Regions from separate parts of the Marinomonas gallaica genome, predicted to be linked through region 3. Evidence: riboswitches for the same ligand, from Rfam matches in the RefSeq annotation. Region 3 holds a riboswitch; each other region holds the start of a gene.
The links. A riboswitch is a leader RNA that binds a small molecule or an ion and turns the genes downstream of it on or off. The one in region 3 is predicted to bind thiamine pyrophosphate.
Positions count from the first base shown of each region.

Region 1: linked by a shared signal. The riboswitch ahead of thiC (phosphomethylpyrimidine synthase ThiC) and the one ahead of thiD (bifunctional hydroxymethylpyrimidine kinase/phosphomethylpyrimidine kinase) in region 3 are both predicted to bind thiamine pyrophosphate.
Region 2: linked by a shared signal. The riboswitch ahead of thiB (thiamine ABC transporter substrate binding subunit) and the one ahead of thiD (bifunctional hydroxymethylpyrimidine kinase/phosphomethylpyrimidine kinase) in region 3 are both predicted to bind thiamine pyrophosphate.

Region 1 covers NZ_CP187511.1:2,880,683-2,882,948, forward strand. The annotation lists gene thiC (phosphomethylpyrimidine synthase ThiC) at 1-918, opposite strand, end outside; TPP riboswitch at 1,067-1,171, opposite strand; gene rsmI (16S rRNA (cytidine(1402)-2'-O)-methyltransferase) at 1,234-2,088, opposite strand; gene ACPUEK_RS13645 (penicillin-binding protein activator) at 2,192-2,266, shown strand, end outside.
Region 2 covers NZ_CP187511.1:1,463,755-1,466,020, reverse strand. The annotation lists gene thiP (thiamine/thiamine pyrophosphate ABC transporter permease) at 1-128, opposite strand, end outside; gene thiB (thiamine ABC transporter substrate binding subunit) at 132-1,124, opposite strand; TPP riboswitch at 1,171-1,277, opposite strand; gene ACPUEK_RS06785 (3-deoxy-D-manno-octulosonic acid transferase) at 1,299-2,266, opposite strand, start outside.
Region 3 covers NZ_CP187511.1:3,136,808-3,139,073, reverse strand. The annotation lists gene ACPUEK_RS14790 (ABC transporter ATP-binding protein) at 1-119, opposite strand, end outside; gene thiD (bifunctional hydroxymethylpyrimidine kinase/phosphomethylpyrimidine kinase) at 119-931, opposite strand; TPP riboswitch at 1,009-1,107, opposite strand; gene ACPUEK_RS14780 (hypothetical protein) at 1,772-2,266, shown strand, end outside.

The DNA.
Region 1 (2,266 bases), 260 kb from region 3:
CTCAAGCGCTTGGTAAATCGGTACGGTGCCGATCGGCACTGGCGAGTTACGCAGAATCCATTCGCGCGTTTCATGAATGTTCTTACCGGTCGATAAGTCCATCACGGTGTCGGCACCCCAGCGTGTTGACCATACTAGCTTCTCCACTTCTTCTTCGATCGAAGACGTGAGCGCCGAGTTACCGATGTTGGCGTTGACTTTCACAAGGAAGTTACGACCAATGATCATGGGTTCGGTTTCTGGATGGTTTACGTTGTTAGGGATGATCGCACGGCCTTCGGCGACTTCCTTACGCACGAACTCTGGCGTAATCTCTGTTTGAATATTGGCACCGAAGCTATGGCCCGGATGTTGTTTGAGCAATAGCTCAGACTTGATCGCTTGTAGGTTTTGGTTCTCACGGATGGCGATGTATTCCATCTCGGGCGTGATGATGCCTTGACGTGCGTAGTGCATTTGCGTCACGCATTGACCTGCTTTGGCTTTACGCACACGGGGCAGGTGTTTGAAGCGTAGCTCCTCCAACTCATCGTTCGCTAAACGTTCTTGAGCAAAGTTTGAACTCACACCTTCGAGGATTTCGGTGTCGTTTCGAGCGTCAATCCATTGCTGGCGTAGGGCTTTTAGGCCGACATGTACGTCGATGTTCTCTTCAGGGTCCGCATAGGGGCCGGCGGTATCGTATACGTAGATGGGCTCGTTCGGCTCAAACGTTAGCTTGTCAGGATCGGAGCCAATTGGCGTATCGCTAAGATTAATTTGACGCATCGGTACTTGAATGGACGCGTCAGACCCTTGCACATAAATGCGCTCGGACGACGGAAATGGCGTCGCCTGTAACGATTCGATAAAGGCTTTGGCGTCTAGACGGGCTTTTTCGCGCGTTTTTTTATTGGGTTTAGGTGGTGCAGTCGACATTAGCAGATTCCCATTAAGTTTGTATTTGGAAAAAATGCTTGTCAGGAGAACACGTACTTCCACGTACGTGCGGCAGCTTGATCCCCTCTTCGACTAGGGTTGTTACCTAGATTTGAAGCGGTCAAACCACGCTTATTCAGCAGAAAAGAAAAGATGCTTTCTTGTTCCCTTCGCAGGTATTAGCCTGATCAGGTTCTGCGGATCCCGCATTAAAATGCGATCTCAGCCAATTAAGGCACTCCGACAAGTTGTGCATCAGTATACGCGTTTGGAAGTCGCTGTAAACTCCCAAACGGTCATTGCTTGTTGAGCCGATTAAGAATCGTTCATTGTCAGCGCTTGTTTATACAAAGCATTTTTCTTCTCACCCGTAATTTCTGCGGCTAAAGCTGCGGCTTGTTTCACTGGCAATTCTTTTAGCAATATCGTGAGCACTTTAAGGGCTTCAGTATTGTCTTCTTGCTCGGCAGGAAGTGACACCATCATGACGAATTCACCACGGGTTTGGTTGCTATCGTCTTCTAAAATTTGCTTAATTTCAGAAACCGAACCAGACAAGAATGTCTCAAATGTTTTCGTTAATTCTCGTGCCAAGGCAACTTGTACTGTGTCGCCCCAAACCGTATTCAGGTCTTCTAAGCAGTCTAAAATGCGGTGTGTCGATTCATAGAATACTACGGTACCGAGGCTGGGTACCCAACTGGACATTTCATCACGACGCGATTTGCTTTTGGCCGGTAAAAAGCCAACAAAACTAAAACGGTCGGTGGGTAACCCCGATGCACACAACGCCGTGATTAATGCTGATGCGCCCGGGACCGGCACAATGCGATGCCCCTCTTGACGTAAAAAATGAACTACATGATACCCTGGGTCAGAAATCAGCGGCGTACCCGCGTCGGAGATCAAAGCGACGTTTTTACCTTCGTCTAATAACGATGCAATGTACGCGGCTTTGTCTCGCTCATTGTGGTCGTGCAAAGCAAATAATCGAGTTTCAATACCAAAATGGTTCATCAATCGTTTGCTGTGTCGAGTGTCTTCCGCCGCTATAAAGTCAACTTCTTGTAAAACTCGTTTCGCACGATCCGTAAAATCATCCAGATTGCCAATTGGGGTCGCTACAATGTAGAAGGTTCCTCTCACATCATTATCAGACTGTGTTACCATGTTTCCTCTTTATCGGCTTAAGTATTGCGTACATATGAGTTTGTTTAGATCCCGTATCATACCATTATCCTTAGTCACATTGTCTCTTATTGGCTGTGGAGCCATGGAAACTTCCACATCCAATCAAAGCCCTGTGATTGCACAGCAAATGCAGCAAGGTGATCTTCTTGATTACGAG
Region 2 (2,266 bases), 1.7 Mb from region 3:
TCCTCTATAAAACGCCCCCAATCACTTGGGGACGCATAAGAGAGCAAGGCCACAAAAGCGGCCATTGCGACAATGAAATACAGCGCTACACCCAGCCAAGCTGGACGTAAATGAGAGGAAAGTATCAAAACTTAGCGAGTCGTCGCCTCAAGCCATTCATTCACCCAAGCTTGACGCTGCTTAGCCACTTGTTCTGCAGGTAACGTCAACACTTTTGTTGCCTCAGGCAACGTTGAAAAAGCTTCAGGTAATGGCTCGATATTGTTCATCACAGGATACATCCAGTTGCCCGTCGCGACGACACTCTGAAACTCTGGCGCCAAAATAAACTGCATAAACTCTTCAGCCAGTGCTTTGTTTGGTGCGCTGTTCATCATTGCAGCCACTTCAATTTGAGGGTAAAAGCCCTCACTGGCTTCGGCCGCTTTGTACTTATTCTCACCTTCGGCCACCATATGATACGCGGGTGACGTGGTGTAGCTCAGCACAACATCCGCCTCGCCTTTTAAAAATAAACTGTAACCGTCATACCAACCTTTGGTCACAGTCACCGTGTGCTCAGACAACTGCGCCCAAGCATCCGCCGCTTGCTCACCGTACACCGACTTCATCCAGAGCAACAAACCTAAACCTGGTGTACTGGTGCGTGGGTCTTGGTAAATCACTTTAAGGTCTTGATTCTCAACCACGTCTTTTAACGATGTGGGCGGTGTTTCAAGCTTCTCACTGTCATAGATAAACGCAAAATAGCCTTGATCAAACGGAACAAAATACTCATCACTCCATCCATTAGGTGTCTGTACGTCAGTCGTATCCACATTATGCTTAGCTAACAAATCGGTCTGCTTTGCCGACTGCATTAGATTAAGATCTAACCCCAATAACACATCGGCCTCAGAGGCCTCGCCCTCTAACTGGACGCGCGACAAAATACCTACCGATGAATCCAGCGCCACGAAGTTCACTTCACAGTCGCACTGCGCTTCAAAACGGGTTTTGATTTTAGGGCCTGGGCCCCATTCGGATGCAAACGAATCGTAGGTATACACATTCAGCGTATTCGCTGCTGCTATAGACGACGCCAACAGCGCTGCCGCTGTCACCGCAAAAGATTTAAAAGACATAGTCGCTCCATAAATGAGCGGCGTATAACTGGATGGGCAAGGTATGAAGGGCTTGCTATCTCAATTCCTACGCCAGCATGATCTGGTTCAGGTTCAATGGGTTAGCCGGAAAAGCTTCTCAGTGGCTACATCGCCACACCCCATGAGATAAAACGTCGCTATTCTAACAGACCCTTAAGAGATGTCTAAGTATTGTAAAACACGCTCTAAAGCACCTTGATTCGATCGAGCGTTGCTAAGGGCTTTTTGCCCCATGGCTTGTCGCTTCGTGAGGTCTTGCAGTAAAAGCAGTTGGTCCACCAATTCGCCCTCTGATCGAACTCTCACTGCGCCACCATCGTGTATCAGTGATTCAGTAATGTCGGCAAAGTTAAAGGTATGCGCACCAACGATCACTGGTTTGGATAAGATCGCCGGTTCAATCGGGTTGTGCCCTCCCCGCTCGATCATGCTTCCCGCGACAAAGACCACATCAGAGATAGCGAAGTAGCGCATCATTTCGCCCATACTATCACCGAGCAGCACGTTTGCCTGAGCCCAAGTATCCAGCGGATCATCCGAGCGTCGAACGGTCTGAAAGCCTTGCTGTTGACTGAGTTTATAAACTGCTTCAAAGCGCTCAGGGTGACGTGGCACAAGGATTAACTTAGCATCGGGGACTTGCTGTAAAAGGGCTTGATGCGCTGCTAAAAATTGTAGATCTTCCCCTTCATGGGTGCTGGCGGCAATCCAAACAAATTCATTCTTCGGTGCAATGGCTTGACGCCAAACGGGTACCTCACTGTCTTCTGTAGGGGAGATATCAAATTTGATATTGCCCACTACGGAGACATCTGTTGCACCAAGCGCTTTAAAACGTTCAGCATCGGTTGCCGCGTGGGCTAAGAAACGATCAGGCAACGCCATTAAAGGCCTAGAGAAAAATCCAAACTTCTCGTAACGCTTAGCGGAACGTTCACTGAGGCGAGCATTGATAACTTGAATCGTCATGCCCTTGGCTTTTGCCGCTTTTAATAGGTTTGGCCAAAGTTCCGTTTCTATGATTGCCAATTGCGGGCAGGTCAGTTGCTTCAAGGCGCGCTGTACGCATACCGTATGGTCTAGAGGTAAGTAGCGATGCTGGACGCGTCCAGCAAACCACT
Region 3 (2,266 bases):
AGTAAACAGGTCCACTGATTAGCGCGAAACGTAAGACTTAAATCCTGTAATACAGGCTCAGAAGTGTGTCCATAGGCCAGCCGTGCATGCTGAATTCTAATAGCAAAGGCGTCTGTCATTATGAACGCTGTGCAAACGAGTAGAAGTGATGAACCGGACCATGGCCTTGACCAATGTCTAGCTGATCCGCGTGGGCAATGGCTTGGCTGATGTACTCTTTTGCTTGTTGAGTCGCGCTGGGTAATTCAAAGCCTTGAGCTAAAAACGAGGCCAGCGCAGACGACAATGTACAGCCCGTGCCATGGGTGTTTTTCGTTTTAATTCGAGGACTGGCGTAAGAAATCAGTTGTTCTTGAGTAATCAGCCAGTCAACGCTTTCTGCCGTATCGGCTAAATGCCCACCCTTGAGTAACACCGCTGCGGTCGGCAGTAATTTTAACGCTGGAATTAAAGCGAGTGCGGCTTCTTGGTTCGTGGGGGTGCCGCAGCCTAACAGTGCCGCGGCTTCAGGCAGATTCGGAGTGATGACCGTCACCCACGGCAGTAGCTCAGTTTTAAGCGTTTCAATGGCGCTGTCTTGCAACAGCCTATCGCCACTGGTCGCCACCATCACAGGATCAAGCACTACGTGCTTAGGCTGGTATTGGCGCAACTTCTTAGCCACCACTTTGATGATGTCAGAGTCGGCCAACATGCCAATTTTCACGGCTTGAATATTGAGATCAGTAAACACTGCATCAAGTTGCGCTTTGATGTGCGCGAGCGGAATAGGGTGGACATCGGTGACGCCGAGGGTGTTCTGTGCAGTAGTCGCAGTAATGACGGTGCAGGCATAACCACCTGTCGCAGAAATGGCTTTAATATCGGCTTGGATGCCCGCGCCGCCGCCACTGTCGGAACCGGCGATGCTAAGTGTAATAGGTGTGCTCATGTTTGTTCCTCTACGGTGTAAAGGAACAGGTATGAGAGCTGGAGAAGATCACGAGTGACGGGCGTCAAACGGATTCAAGATCACTACCTATAGTTCCCTACGCCAGTATTAACTGAATCAGGTTCAACGGGTCTCGCTTCAGCGATCTCAGCATTTCTGCCCCCCGACTATATGCAAAAGATACTACCAGCTCTTTCGCAAGGACACTAGACAATCATCAACATACGATATTTGTCGGACCTCGCTCTGCGAGGGAACAGCCCTGCAAACCAAACGCCACTTCATCAGCCACCCACCCCGCTTCGCTTCAATGTTTGTGGAAGAGAGAATTCATGCATTCAATTCGCTTGCGCAATGTCGCTTCGCGACCGTCAGCGCGAATCCAACGCATAAAGTTTCTTTTCAAGACAGAATCATCTTATGAGAGCTGAATCAGGTTATTTATTCCCTAAAATACTGTTACTTATCTTGGCGACGTCTCTGATAGCAAAGTGACAGAACGGCTTCGCGTCATGCTGCCATGGGACAATGGCAGTTAGCATTAGCGCTTAGTGAGGTTGATGCATAAAACGGATCAGGTCAAAAGGCCTGAGGGAAGCGCTTGCCTCTCTGGTTAAATCACGCTACAAAAGGGTACATTAAGAACCAATATAGCGGTGATCAAAGACGATCTGATGCGGAATAGTCCAAACAGACTTTGGTATTAAGCAAGTTATTTTACAGGGACGTCCTACCATGAAAAAAGCAAATCCCCTATATAGACAACGCAGCCGTTCAACAGTGGGTTATAGCCGCAGCTACGCTGCCGTATAACCCTTAATTGTTAACAAGGAGGTATCAATGCTAGATTTTGAAAAAAGTGAATTTGCGGATTCTATTTATTATGCCGATCTATTTAGAATTGACAGCAAAATATGGATGATCATGGGCTATGGGAAAAGTGAGGCCGCTAGAATCGCCTCAGATAACGATCGTGGTAACGATTTGTCGAGAGACTGTGTTGCTCTAAAAGTAAGCGGTAAAGATTTATTTGGGCGATATGATCCGGGGGCCTTAGGCGCTCATCACGATGAAAGTAGTGATCTTCATAAATTTCACAAGATCGATTATATCGCTTACTGCTTGTCTCCTGAGCAAACAGAAGAAGTATTTTCTTCAAACACAAAAGAAATTCTGGCTTGTGAGGCGGGGCTGATGAGTAAATTGGCAGTTGTCTATCCATATCCAGCATATTCAGCGCAATTTGTTTTTACTCCTCAAGAAATTGAAGCGTTGGCTAATCCAGAGCGCAGGGCTTTTAATTTTCTAAAGAAAATCAATGACACAGGGTTTAAA